DNA from 4 places in the Streptomyces gobiensis genome. Region 4 is predicted to be linked to each of the others. Evidence: riboswitches for the same ligand, from Rfam matches in the RefSeq annotation. Region 4 holds a riboswitch; each other region holds the start of a gene.
The links. A riboswitch is a leader RNA that binds a small molecule or an ion and turns the genes downstream of it on or off. The one in region 4 is predicted to bind cobalamin.
Positions count from the first base shown of each region.

Region 1 (3,468 bases), 2.2 Mb from region 4:
CATTCGCCGGGCCCACTGACCGCCAAACTGATTGCCGGGTGAATGGAACACATCACGCTTCTCATCGGGATCGTGATCGTCACCGCCTTGGTGTTCGACTTTACGAACGGCTTCCACGACACGGCCAACGCCATGGCCACCACCATCTCCACCGGGGCGATGAAGCCCAAGGCCGCGGTGGCGATGTCCGCGGCACTCAACCTCGTCGGCGCCTTTGTCTCCGTCGAGGTCGCCAAGACCATCTCCTCCGGAATCGTTGACGAGGGCGCCGGTATCCGACCGGAAGTGATCTTCGCTGGTCTGGTGGGCGCGATCACCTGGAATCTGCTGACCTGGCTCGCCGGTCTGCCCTCCAGTTCTTCACACGCCCTGATGGGTGGTCTGATCGGCGCGACCGTCGCCTCGGCCGGATTCCGCGCCGTCAACGGCGATGTCGTCGTCATGAAGGTGCTGATTCCGGCACTGGCCGCCCCCCTCGTCGCCGGTATCGCCGCGATGTTCGCGACCCGGCTGACCTACCGGCTGGCGCGCAGGGCCGATCAGCAGCAGACCGCCAAGGGCTACCGGGCGGGGCAGATTACCTCGGCCGCCCTGGTCTCCCTGGCCCACGGCACCAACGACGCGCAGAAGACCATGGGTGTGATCACCCTCGCGCTGATCACCGGTGGCGCGCTCGCCCCGAGCTCCGATCCGCCGACCTGGGTCATCGCCTCAGCCGGTCTCGCCATCGCGCTCGGCACCTACCTCGGTGGCTGGCGCATCATCCGCACCATGGGCAAGGGCCTCACCGACATCCAGCCGCCGCAGGGCTTCGCCGCCCAGACCAGTGCCGCGGCCACCATCCTGGCCTCGTCCCACATCGGCTTCTCGCTCTCCACCACGCATGTCTGCTCCGGCGCGGTCATGGGCTCCGGGCTGGGCCGCAGGGGCGGAATCGTCCGCTGGTCCACCGCGACCCGGATGTTCGTCGGCTGGGGGCTGACCCTGCCCGCCGCCGCGCTGATCGCCGCGATCTCGGCGGTCCTGGCCAGTCAGGGCGCCTGGGGAGTCGGCACGGTCACCTTCCTCCTGGTGGCCAGCTGCACCACCATCTGGTTCGCCTCCCGTCGCCAGCCGGTCGACCACACCAACGTCAACGATGTGGCGCCCATCAGTGACATACGCACGGAGCCCCAGGGTGTCGTCACCGCCGCCGTCCAGGCCGTCGCCCCGCCCCCGGCAGGCACCATGCCCGCCGAGCAGCAGAACGCCGAGCAGCAGAACGCTGAGCAGCCCGAACAGCCCGCTGCCAGCGTCACCCCATAAGCCAGGCACCGTAATCCAGAAGGAACCACCACGATGAACATTGACTGGGCCGCCCTCGGCCAGGTCTTCGGCGTCAGCCTCGTGGCGACCGTGGCCCTGGTGGGTGTCTTCACGCTCGGCATCGTCGGCTCCTCCGCCCGCAAGGCGGACGGCGGCTCGACCGCGCTCGCCCGGACCGGCGCGTACATCTGCTACGCCCTGTGCGCGATGGCCGTGGCATACGGCATCTACATCATCGCGACCTGAGTCAGCCGAGCACAGCTGCACAACTGCACAGCTGGCACAACTGGCACAGTCGGCACCGGCGTTCCCCGAGGGGGTACGGGCACCGCCCGTACCCCCTTTCGTGTGTCTGCTCACACTCTCCTGTCGCAGGTCAGGGGTGAGTTGACGGCTCTGTCCGGGCATGGTGGACTGCCCGTTGCCAAACGGCGGCAGGAGAGGAAGCCGGTGCGAATCCGGCGCGGTCCCGCCACTGTCACCGGGGAGCACACCCCCACCCGAAGAAGTCACGGTCCCGCACGGAGGCTGGAAGACCGGGGGATGTGCCGATCCGGGAGCCAGGAGACTCTCACCGCCGGTCACGTCGAGCCAGGGCGAGGACCCTGAGTGAGGACATACCGCCATGCCTGGCATTTCTCCGCCCCCTGACCTGTTGACCGTACGAGGTACGACGGCCGGCTGACGACGCGATGCGTTTCTCAGCGACCGGCGCCGCGCTGGGTTATCTCTGCGATGTGCTCGCGGGGGACCCGCGCCGTGCCCACCCTGTCGCCGCTTTCGGGCACATTGCCACCACGGTGGAGCGCCGGCTGTGGCGCGATCACCGCGCCGCGGGCGCGCTGCACGCTGTGCTGTGCGTTGGGGGCGCAGCCGCCGGCGCGGCGGCGCTGACGCGGCTATTCCCCCGCCGCTCCAAGGTCCTTACCGCTGGGGTGACGTGGGCCGTGCTGGGGGGTACGTCACTCGCTCGCGAGGCGTGGGCCGTTCGGGACGCGCTGGCCGACGGGGACATCGAGCGGGCCCGGAAGCTGCTCCCGGGACTGTGCGGGCGGGACCCACAGGCGCTGGACGCGGACGGAATCGCCCGGGCCGTAGTGGAGTCGGTCGCCGAGAACACCTCGGACGCGGTCGTCGGCGCACTCGTCTGGGGCGCCCTCGGGGGCGTGCCGGGAATGGCCGCGTTCCGGGCAGTCAACACCCTCGATGCCATGGTCGGCCATAAGTCCGCCCGCTACCGCCGGTTCGGCTGGGCCGCCGCCCGGCTGGACGATGTCGCCGGGTGGCCGGGCTCCCGGCTCACCGCCACGCTGGCGGCGCTCCTCGGCCCGGACCGGCGCGGCGCGCTGCGTGCCTGGCGGCAGGACGCGGGCCTGCACCCCAGCCCCAACGCCGGGCCGGTGGAGGCCGCGTTCGCGGGCGCGCTGGGGGTACGGCTGGGCGGCACCCTCTCCTATGGCGGACGCGTCGAACACCGCCCGGTGCTCAACGCTCCCGGCAGAGCGGTCGAAGCAGCCGATATCGAGCGGGCTGTCCGGCTCTCCCGCCATGTCAGCGCACTGGCTCTGGCCGTGTGCTGCGCGGCCGGTTATGTGAAGGAGCGGACATGACGGGCGGCGGGCTCCTCGTGGCGGGAACGACCTCCGACGCGGGCAAAAGTGTGGTCACAGCGGGCATCTGCCGGTGGCTGGCGCGTAAGGGCATCAACGTCGCGCCCTTCAAGGCGCAGAACATGTCACTCAACTCCTTTGTCACCCGTGAGGGTGCTGAGATCGGGCGGGCGCAGGCCATGCAGGCGGCCGCCGCCCGGACCGAGCCGAGCGCGCTGATGAATCCCGTACTGCTCAAGCCCGGCGGGGACCGCACCAGCCAGGTCGTACTGCTGGGGAAGCCGGTCGGCGAGCTGAGCGCGCGTGGCTACCACGCGGCGGGGCGGCAGGAGCGGCTGCTCGGCACGGTGACGGACTGTCTGGCCGAGCTGCGGCGCACCCACGACGCGGTGATCTGCGAGGGAGCCGGGAGTCCGGCCGAGATCAATCTGCGGCGCGGCGACATCGTCAATATGGGTATCGCGCGGGCGGCCCGTATCCCCGTGGTGGTCGTCGGGGACATCGACCGGGGCGGCGTCTTCGCCTCCTTCTTCGGTACGACCGCACTGCTGTC
Region 1 is NZ_CP086120.1:475,937-479,404, forward strand. Features, by position in the region: gene test1122_RS02325 (inorganic phosphate transporter) at 43-1,305, shown strand; gene test1122_RS02330 (hypothetical protein) at 1,339-1,551, shown strand; cobalamin riboswitch at 1,746-1,876, shown strand; gene test1122_RS02335 (cobalamin biosynthesis protein) at 1,998-2,915, shown strand; gene test1122_RS02340 (cobyric acid synthase) at 2,912-3,468, shown strand, end outside.
Region 1: another riboswitch for cobalamin. It lies ahead of test1122_RS02335 (cobalamin biosynthesis protein); the one in region 4 lies ahead of test1122_RS12170 (ABC transporter substrate-binding protein).

Region 2 (3,468 bases), 1.0 Mb from region 4:
GGCCTCCCCGGCCCAGCGAGCCCACTGGGCACAGTGGGTACGGCGAGCACAGTGGGCGCGGCGAGCACAGTGGGCGCGGCGAGCACGGCGAGCACACTGTGCACAGCGCACCGGTCGCCCCCGTACGTGCCGGTGGCGGCGGCACCGCGGGAGAGAGCAGCGCCGGAGTGCCGCACTCGCTCGCCCTCGGGCTGAGCGGTGCCGCCGCGCTGGGCATCGCGGGCGCCGCGCTGCTGCGCCGACGTACCGTGGCGCGGCACGGCGGCGACAGCTGACCGGCGATGTCCGAGGAGGAGCGTTCCACCGGCGGCGGCAGGCTGCTGACCGGGGTGGCCTGGGCCGTACTGCTGCTCGGACTGTGGCTCTGGGGCAAGGATCTGACGGATGGCGACTTCGGCGTTCCGGTGCTCGGTGATGTGTCCCGGGCCGGCGGTCTGGTGGACGGGCGCCCGCTGCCCGCCGCACATGAACCGCTGAGCGGCGAGTCGAAGCCGCAGCGCATTGAGATCGAACGGCTGGGCGTGGCAGCCCCGGTGGTCGAACGTGGCCTGGACCGGGATGGTGCGATCGATCCGCCACCGCTCAGTGCGGCGGACACCGTTGGCTGGTACGCGGACGGCCCGGTGCCGGGTGCGGAAGGCGCGTCGTTGCTGGTCGGTCATGTCGACACGGAGAGCGAGAAGGCCGTCTTCTATGGGCTGAGCACCATGAAGCCGGGCACGGTGGTGAAGGTGACGCGGGCCGATGGCACGGTGGCCGAGTTCACGGTGGAGGAAGTCGACGTCGTTCAGCGTGGTGACTTCGACGCGAAGAAGGTGTACGGCGCACGGTCGAAGGGCCGGGCTGAGCTGCGCATCATCACCTGCGGTGGCACCTTCGACCGCGCGGAGCGCGCGTACACGGCCAATGTGGTGGTCTCTGCCTACCTCACTGGCTCTCAGCGGGAGTAAGCGCCTCCCGCGTGCGCTCGCTGGCCGCCGCGCGCAGACCCAGGGCACCGAATGCCGCCCCCAGAGCGCCCCACAGCAGGGCGTGTGAGGCCAGGGAGAGCACCCGGAAGTCCCAGAGGAGCGGCGCCGGGACCGGCACCGGGTCGGGGTTGCCCGGCAGGAGGAAGAGCACCCCCAGAATGGCGATGACCGTGCCGGCCACCGTCAGTTGCCGTACCGGCGCCGGACGGTCGGTGAGTCGCCGGTGGAGCTGCCAGGCGAGCAGCATGCCCAGGACGCCGATCACCAGCGCCGCCACCCAGAGGGCTTGGCGTTCGGAGACCGTGCCGCCGTCACCGACCCCCGGAGGGTTCGCCGGGTAGCGCAGGCCCGGCAGGAGGGAGAGGGCGAGGAAGCCCGCGCCCGCCAGGGTGAGGGCACGTGGCCAGGGCCGGTCCTCGGGGTTCGCCCGGTGGATCAGCGCATAGGCGACCGCGAAGAAGACCCCGAGGGCGAGGCCGACGACCACCGCGGTGACGAGCAGTCCGAAGTGCTGTGTGCCGCGTGAGAACAGCTCTTCGGCCTCATGCGTATGGGCGGAAGGCGTATGGGCGGAGTGCGCATGGGCGGACGCGGTCTGCCGCTCTTCCTCAAGCCGGATCGCCCGGTCCATCAACGGCTCCGCCAGGAGCAGCGAGAACAGCCCGGCGGCCAGGCCTGCCAGACCGCCCGCGAGCAGCCCCCGCCGGAGCAGGGGCAGCACGGGGTAGGGAGTTGTCGAATCAGACATGGTGCGGACGGCCCCGATCAGTGGCAGGGGGCACCGAAGAGGTGCCGTCCATCGTGGGAGAACTCGTGCAGATACTCGCCGGTCGCGGCGATGACATGGCCGTTGTCCATAAAGACGGCGTAGAGCGCGATCAGCGCGATGATGACCGCGGCGCCCGCGATCAGCCAGTCACGGGTACGAATCGTCGCGCTAGCAGCCGTGTCGGGTGCGACAGTGGTCGGTGAACCGGTGTGCAGGGACATCCGCGGTGCCTCCTCCTGGGGTTTCCACGCCCCAACGGTGGGAGAGCGACAGGTCAGTTCCTGACTTCCGCATGGGAGGCCCATGCGGTCACAGTGGCGGGACCGTCCCGGAGTTGCACCGGGTTCCTGAACACCATCGCCTCTTTATCCAAATGTGTCTGATGGAGAGTCCCAGGACCCGTCTGACCTGTCAATGTGCCACGATGGGGGCGACCGGTTTGCACCGTATCCAAAGGGGAGTGGATGTACGGCACCGACGCCGGCCGCAGGCACCGAGCAGTTCGCAGGCACCGAGCAGTTCGCACCGGCCTGACCGTGGGTGGGGCAGTGGTGGGTGCGATGGCCCTCCTCACCGCCTGCTTCTCGTCATCGGGGAAGAGTGGAGACGTGAAGAATCCGGACGAGGGGAAGCCGTCCCAGGCGGGCAAGCCCTTCTGGGTGAACCCTGATGGCAGCGCCGCCCGGGCTCTGGACAAGCTCCGCAAGGAGAACAAGGCCGAAGAGGCGGCGCTGATCGAGAAGATCGCCAGCCAGCCCGTCGGGGAGTGGATCGGGACGGACGATCCCGAGGGAGAGACGCGCCACATCACCAAGGCCGCCGCGAAGGCGAATACGAGCGCGCTGCTGGTGCTCTACAACATCCCGCACCGCGACTGCGGGCAGTATTCACAGGGCGGCGCGCCAGATGGCAACACCTACCGGGACTGGCTCAACAAGGTTGTCAACGGCATCGGGGACCGTAAGGCCTCGGTGATCGTGGAGCCGGACGCACTACCGCACATACTGGATCCCGGCTGTGTGCCCCGCGCTCTCCATGATGAGCAGTACGCCCTGATCAAGGAAGCGGTGGAAAAGCTCAAGGGGCTCCCGAACACCAAGGTGTATGTGGACGCGGGCAATCCGCACTGGATTCGGGACGCGGGCGCCCTGGTCGGGCCGCTGAAGCGGGCCGGAATCGAGCGCGCCGACGGCTTCTCGCTCAATGTCTCCAACTACCAGACGACCAAGGAGAACATCGCATACGGCAAGAAGCTGTCCGCGATGGTTGGCGGCAAACACTTCGTCATCGACACCAGCCGCAACGGCAATGGCCCCATAGAGGGCGAGGGGGCCGAGGAGGACGCCGAGGCCTGGTGCAACCCGCCGGGCCGGGCGCTGGGCGAGCCCCCGACCACGGACACCGGTGAGGAGCTGGTCGACGCCTATCTGTGGATCAAGCGGCCCGGGGAGTCGGACGGCACCTGCAAGGGCGGCCCCAAGGCGGGCGAGTGGTACCACACGTACGCCCTGGAGCTGGCCCGCAACAGCCGCTAGGGGGTGACTGGTGGATCTCCGTGGAGGGAGGAGCGGCGTCTGGTGCGTGCGATCGCAAGGCGGAGGAGGAAGCCAACCTGGTTGGTTGGCGACCGACGACAACGCAGCGAGCGTGCGTGCCAGGCGTCGCGACGCCGCGGAGATCCACCAGACACCCCCTAGGGCTCCTCGTCGTGCCGTGGCGAGCTGTGGT
Region 2 is NZ_CP086120.1:1,627,853-1,631,320, forward strand. Features, by position in the region: gene test1122_RS07525 (hypothetical protein) at 1-275, shown strand, start outside; gene test1122_RS07530 (class F sortase) at 282-950, shown strand; gene test1122_RS07535 (CbtA family protein) at 928-1,719, opposite strand; gene test1122_RS07540 (CbtB-domain containing protein) at 1,737-1,961, opposite strand; cobalamin riboswitch at 1,996-2,158, opposite strand; gene test1122_RS07545 (glycoside hydrolase family 6 protein) at 2,205-3,275, shown strand; gene test1122_RS07550 (VanW family protein) at 3,434-3,468, opposite strand, start outside.
Region 2: another riboswitch for cobalamin. It lies ahead of test1122_RS07540 (CbtB-domain containing protein); the one in region 4 lies ahead of test1122_RS12170 (ABC transporter substrate-binding protein).

Region 3 (3,468 bases), 1.4 Mb from region 4:
CGCTTCAAGTCCTCCACCAGATAGGCGTTGACCTGCAGAAACTCCCCGCTGAGCGTCTCGCGCTTAAAGAGGTTGGAGACCTGCGGCTCGATGCACTCATAGACACCCGCGATCGACGCGATGGTCGCGGTCGGCGCGATGGCCAGCAGCAGCGAGTTGCGCATACCGGTCTTGGCGATACGGGCCCGCAGGGCCGCCCAGCGCTCGGGCCAGCTGGGCTGAGCGTCACCGTAGTGGTCGGGGTGCAGCACACCGTGCGCCGTCCGGGTGGACTCCCAGGCCGGATGCGGGCCGTGCCGCTCGGCGAGATCCGCGGAGGCCTCGTAGGCCGCGAGCATGATCCGCTCGGAGATCCGGGTGGACAGCGCCCTGGCCTCCGGTGAGTCAAAGGGCAGCCGCAGCCGGAAGAAGACATCCTGCAGCCCCATCAGGCCCAGACCGACCGGGCGCCAGCGGGAGTTGGAGCCGCTGGCCTGCTCGGTCGGGTAGAAGTTGATGTCCACCACCCGGTCGAGGAAGGTCACGGCCGTACGGACCGTGGCGTCCAGCCGCTCCCAGTCCATGTCCCCATCCGGGCCCAGATGCGCGGCGAGGTTGATCGAGCCCAGATTGCACACCGCCGTCTCGCCATCGTCCGTCACCTCCAGGATCTCGGTGCAGAGATTCGAGGAGTGGACCACATGGCCCGGCTCGGCGGTCTGGTTCGCGGTGCGGTTGGCGGCGTCCTTGAAGGTCATCCAGCCATTGCCGGTCTGCGCCAGGGTGCGCATCATCCGGGCGTACAGCTGGCGCGCCGGGATGGACTTGATGGCCAGCCCCGCGGCCTCCGCCTTCCGGTACGCCGCGTCGAAGTCATCGCCCCACAGATCCACCAGCTCCGGCACATCCACCGGCGAGAACAGCGACCAGTCAGCATCCGCCTCGACGCGGCGCATGAACTCATCCGGGATCCAGTGCGCGATATTGAGGTTGTGGGTGCGGCGGGCCTCCTCCCCGGTGTTGTCCCGCAGCTCCAGGAACTCCTCGATGTCCGCGTGCCAGGTCTCCAGATAGACACAGGCCGCGCCCTTGCGACGGCCGCCCTGATTGACCGCGGCGACCGAGGAGTCGAGGGTGCGCAGGAACGGGACGATGCCATTGGAGTGGCCGTTCGTCCCGCGGATCAGCGACCCTCGGGCCCGGATCCGTGAGTACGACAGGCCGATACCACCGGCGTGCTTCGACAGCCGGGCGACCTGGTGGTAGCGCTCATAGATGGAATCCAGCTCATCCAGCGGCGAGTCCAGCAGATAGCAGGACGACATCTGCGGGTGGCGGGTGCCGGAGTTGAAGAGGGTGGGGGAGGAGGGCAGGTAGGCCAGCGTGCTGGTGAGCCGGTACAGCTCGGCGACGTCGGCCAGTGCTCGCTCGCTGTCGTCCTCGGCGAGCCCGCAGGCCACCCGCAGCAGGAAGTGCTGTGGGGTCTCGATGACCTGGCGGGTCATCGGATGCCGCAGCAGATAGCGGGAGTGGACGGTACGCAGTCCGAAGTAGCCGAAGCGGTCATCGGCGCCCTCGGCCAGGGCCCGCTCGACCAGCGCGTCCAGCGCCGCCGCATGGGTCCGTACGAACTCGGCCGTACGGTCCGCGATCAGCCCTTCGTGGTGGCCCACCGCCACCGACGCCGAGAAGGACACCGCGCCCTGGCCGGCGGCCTCATCCCGGATGGCGAGGGTCAGCAGCCGCGCGGCGAGCCGTGAGTACTGCGGCTCATCGCCGATCAGCCCGGCGGCGGCCTCGGTGGCCAGCGACCGCAACTCCGCTTCGTCCGACCCGGCGTTGCGGCCGCGCAGCGCGGCGGCCGCCACCTTGCCCGGGTCGGTGGCGGGCAGATCGGCAGTGAGATCGGTCAGGGTGCGCAACAGCACCGCTGATACGGGCTCCGCGGGTGCGATGGTCACGGGACGGGCTCTCCCTCGCTCGGCAGGGGCCACGAGGCTGGTGCGCGGCGGGGCGCGTACGGGCGTGCCGCAAGCAGAGCGGAGCACACCACGCAGCGTCCACCGGCCCAACCCGCGAGGCCCGGACGTATTCGATACCGTCGGCAGGTCTTCGGACTCGCGAAGGCGCATGGAAGCACCCATCGCATACCGTTGCGGGACAGTTCCGGATTCGCACCGGATTCCCCTGCGGCGACAGCGAGGACGAGCATACATCTAGTGGCGCGTGGGTCATGCACCCCCATATGTTGTGTCCGGTATACGCGTTAGGTTGACAAGTCCAGCTCGAACGTCCACAGCCTGAATCCCGGCAGCGGCTCCCAGTCCCGCTCCGGGGTACGGACAAACCCCAGCCGCCCGTACAGCCGGTGGGCCGCGTGCATGCCCTGCTGGCTGGAGAGCACCAGCCGGGTCAGCCCGAGCCCCCGCGCCCGGCTGACGCATGCCCGCACCAGGGCCTCCCCGGCCCCCCGGCCGCGCCCCTCGGGCCGTACCGCCAGCATCCGGAACTCACCTTCGCCGGGCCGGGCGATATCGGCGTACTCCCCGCCCTCAGCGACGAAGGCGACCGTACCCAGCAGCTCGTCGCTGCGGCTGTCCGCGGCCACCAGCACCTCGGCGTGCTCCGACCGCCGCCGCGTGTCGCGCAGTTCGGCGAGATAGGGGTCGGCTTCCCCGAAGTCGAGCAGGCCGTCACCCAGATACGCTTCGGCGGTCAGCTCCCCAATCTCATCCAGCTCCTCGGAGCGGGCCACTCTGATCACGATATCCATGCGCCCAGTGTGAACGAGGGTGCGTTCCCCACCCCCCGCTCCTTCCCGAAACTGGGGGCTCCGCCCCCGGCCCCCAAGTGTTGTGGGCACTCGCAGCCCCGCGAGGGGCTGTGGGTGGGCACAACCCGGCCACCGGCCCGCACCCGGCGAACCCCGGGGCCCGGGGGCGTGAGCCCCGGTTACGGGAAGGGGCGGGATACGGGGACACCCACCCACGGCACCCCGGGAACGCAGCCCCCACGGGGCCGAGCCAGGGGACCCCCGGCGGCCACTCAGCAGCAGCGGAACCCCTCCCGGGGATCCCCGTCGCGGCGGTCCATGCGGCGCCGCTCAAATTCCCCCCGGCTCACCACCACCGCCCCGGGACGCTCCCGCCGCACCCGCTCCGCATACCGCTCATACGCGGTCTCGCCGGTGAACTCACGCACGTACCACCACAGTCGCCCGATACTCAGCGTCACGGCCGGATCTCCTCCCGCTCCTCCGGGACACCGCCGCCGGGTCCCAGGCCCGCGGCCTCCAGCTCGGCCTTCTCCTCCCTGGTCGGGAAGAGCCCGGCCGGGGCGATCAGCTTGGACTCCTCATACGGCGCCTCATTGAGCTCGATGCCCTCAGGGCTCCGTACCGCCTTGACGCACACCCGCACCGCGTCAGCGATGACCACCACGATCAGCAGCGCGAACACCGCCGACAGCGTCCCCTGGACCGTGGTATTC
Region 3 is NZ_CP086120.1:3,988,522-3,991,989, forward strand. Features, by position in the region: gene test1122_RS18695 (ribonucleoside-diphosphate reductase subunit alpha) at 1-1,940, opposite strand, end outside; cobalamin riboswitch at 2,066-2,191, opposite strand; gene test1122_RS18700 (GNAT family N-acetyltransferase) at 2,246-2,752, opposite strand; gene test1122_RS18705 (CstA-like transporter-associated (seleno)protein) at 3,025-3,213, opposite strand; gene test1122_RS18710 (carbon starvation CstA family protein) at 3,210-3,468, opposite strand, start outside.
Region 3: another riboswitch for cobalamin. It lies ahead of test1122_RS18695 (ribonucleoside-diphosphate reductase subunit alpha); the one in region 4 lies ahead of test1122_RS12170 (ABC transporter substrate-binding protein).

Region 4 (3,468 bases):
AAGACCTTGCTCAGAACCCACCCGCGCATCCCCCCTCTTTGCTGCCTGGCCCCAGGCGAGGGCCCGTGGTCATCGGCCCCTGCCCCGTTCCGTCGGACACCGTGCGGGCGTCGGTGCGGACTTCCTTCCCCCTCGGTTCACAGATCCTAGCCCCGTGCCTCTCACGAGGCGATTACTCCGGCAGGTGATCGGCGAGACGGAAGGCACCTCTGAACAGCGAGACTAGAGCCGATGCCCTTCATCCTGCACCAGGTGGAGGCATGCCTGGACCGAGCGATAAGGCTGGGTCCGGCTGTTCGGGAAAGGCCGCGTGAAAAAGCGCGGCGGCAGTGCCAGGCCTCCGCACGTCTTCGTGCTCGACTGCGAGGCACTCGCTCTCGTGGTGCGCGGCGACCTACAAGATGATCCCCGGCTCGGCCTCGCACCCGCGGAGTAACCGAGGTAATGACCTCCCCTACGACATTCATCGAGGCATACGACAGCAGGACCACCGAACAGCGCGCTGGGGCTGGGTGATCTCCCGCGTCCGGGTTGCCGACATCGGCAAGGACGAGGCCCGCGCAGCCCTTCACCTGCTGACCGACGTCACACTGCACGGCCACAAGCACGCCATCGTCGTCAAGGGCGTATAAGCGAGCAGCAATCGACCACATGGTCTCAGTTCTTGTCTCATTCAGGCACGCCCAGCACCGTCCGGAAGCCAGGAGACCACCGACTCCGCCGCAGATCAGGACAACCTTGATCACCTCAGGACGCCCTGTCGAACAGTTGGAAAGTGTGGGGGGCAACCCCCCACGAGTTTCGAATTTCGCATCCTCCACCCAGCCTTACCGGGCTGAGCAAGAGCCCCGACAGCTCAGCGGCTGGGGACCTCGTCGTGCCGTGGTTGCAGTTGCCGCCCGGGGACCCGTGCGAACCTCAGCGAACTCGCTTCGCGAGCGGTGCTGCGGGTGCCCTGGGAATAATCGGCGCCTAGCTCGGCCTTCGTCGCCAGAAGATGTCCGATAAGTGGTCGGAAACGCGAGGAGTGACTCCTGACCTGCAACGATAGGGCCTGGGTGTCCGAGTATCGAGGGCGGTGGCCATTGGGAAGTCTCGGAGCGTGTTGCTGGTCGAAACGGTCCCCAAGTCCGGTGTCGATACGGCGATGTCGCGGGCGCTGGTGTGGTGGCGCAAGCCCCCGTGGCGCTTCGGTTGCCGGGTCCGGCTTGTCCCGCTCTGACCGGCGCCGCTGGGGGCTGGTGAGCAGTGACACTCCCCATGGACCGGCTGGGCTGGCTATGTTGTCCGTGCCGCGGTTACGGGAAACCGGTGTGGATCCGGTGCGGTCCCGCCACTGTGACCAGGGAGCTCCCCTGCATCTGTGCCACTGCGCCCGAGGGCGTGGGAAGGCGTGGGGGAGCGGTGAGCTGGAAGCCAGGAGACCGGCCGTGGTGCAAGCCCAGTGGTTCCACGAGGATGGAGACGGGTCCACCATGGTCGGTCCTGCCCGGGCGCGCCTTGCGCTGCCCAGTTCTGTACGTTCCCCCGCACATCAGGTCAACCGGCGCGCGTTTCTGCGTGGGCTGGCGGTCGCCTCGTCCGGTCTCGCCCTCGGCGGTGGCCTGACCGCGTGCGCCTCCGGGCAGACCTCGCCCACCGGCGCGGGGGAGCCCCGGCGCGGGGGCCGGCTGCGTGCGGTGGTCTCGGGGGCCAGCTCCAGCGATGACACGCTGCACCCCTTCGTCGCCGGATCGTGGGGCGCGGGCATCGTGATGAAGAACCTCTTCGACAAGCTGTGCGCGTACGACGACGATCTCACGGTCACCAACCGGCTTGCGGAGTCCATCGAACCGAACTCCGACGGCTCGCGGTGGACCATCAGGCTCCGGGACGGCGTCGAGTGGCACGACGGCAAGCCGCTGTCGGCCGACGACCTGATGTACTCCATCAGGTATCTGCTCGACCCCAAGTCCTCCTTCACGGGTGCCAAGGACCTCGCGATGGTGGATGCCGAGGGGCTGCGCAAGGTGGACCGGCGTACCGTGGCGGTCCCGATGCGCCAGCCCATCGCCGACCTGCCGTCGCTGCTCGCGGGCTGGTACGTCTACGTCATCCAGGACGGCACGACCGCGTTCGACAACGACCATCCGCCGGTCGGCACCGGGCCGTTCCGGTTCGGCCGGTGGAGCCCGGGGGACCGGGTGCGGCTGACCCGGAACGACTCCTACTGGGAGAGCGGTCGCCCCTACCTCGACGAGCTGGAGATCATCTTCATCACCAAGCCCGACACCCGGCTCAACGCGCTGCTCGGCGGCGACGCCGATGTCGCGCACGAGCTGGCCTGGGCGCAGGCCGCGGCGCAGGAGCGGGCGGGCCGGGTCCAGGTCGTGACGTCGCCGGTCGGCCGTATGCAGAGCTTCAACATGATGGTCGACCGGAAGCCGTTCAGCGATCCGGATGTGCGCGAGGCCCTGAAGCTGGCGGTGGACCGCCAGGAGATCGTGGACACGGTGTACTCCGGCTACGCCGAAGTGGGCAACGACCTGTACGGGTTGGGTGCTCCGCTGTACCACGACGACCTGCCGCAGCGCGGCTACGATCCGGACAAGGCGAAGTCGCTGCTGCGCAAGGCGGGTCAGGAGGGGCTGACCGTCACCCTCCACACCTCAGATGTCTCCCCCGGCATGCTGGAGGCCGCGACCCTCTACGCCGAGCAGGCCAGGCGTGCGGGGATCGCCATCAAGCTGGACAAGTCACCGGCCGACTCGTACTGGTCGCAGGTGTGGGCCAAGAAGCCCTTCGCGCAGGGCGGCTGGGGCAACTACGCGCTCGACTGGTTCTACGGACAGACGATGCTGTCCACCTCGGACCGGAATGAGACCGGCTGGCGCCGTCCGGACTGGGACAAGCGGTTCTTCGCCGCGCGCGCCACCATGGACCCCGGCCTGCGGGAGCGGCGCTACGCCGATCTGCAGCAGGAGCTCTGGCAGGACGGCGGGCACATCATCCACTCGTTCATGCAGTGGATCGACGGCGCACAGCACAAGGTCGGCGGCGTCCGCGGCGCCCCGCCGGCTTCCGACGGCTGGGGCAGCTACCGCGATGTCTGGATCGGCGGCGCGTGACCTGCCATGCGCACCCGTTGCTCACCGCGTGCGGGCGGCGGCTGCTGGCCGCGGCAGGGGTGACGGGCGCCGCCACGGTGCTGGTGTTCGCCGGGACGGAGCTGCTCCCGGGTGACGCGGCCGAGGTGATTCTGTCCCGGTCGGCGGGCGGGGCGGGCGGTACGCCGGAGCAGATCGCCGCGCTGCGCGCGGAGCTGGGCCTGGACCGGCCCTGGGCCCTGCGGTACGTCGACTGGCTGGCCGGGACCGTCGACGGCGACCTGGGGCGCTCCCTGGTCAGCGGCCGCCCGGTGACCGACATCGTCGGCCAGCGGCTGGGCAACACGCTGCTGCTGGCCGGGCTGGCGGCGGCGCTGCTGGT
Region 4 is NZ_CP086120.1:2,629,319-2,632,786, forward strand. Features, by position in the region: gene test1122_RS12165 (AfsR/SARP family transcriptional regulator) at 1-21, opposite strand, end outside; cobalamin riboswitch at 1,279-1,447, shown strand; gene test1122_RS12170 (ABC transporter substrate-binding protein) at 1,431-3,107, shown strand; gene test1122_RS12175 (ABC transporter permease) at 3,104-3,468, shown strand, end outside.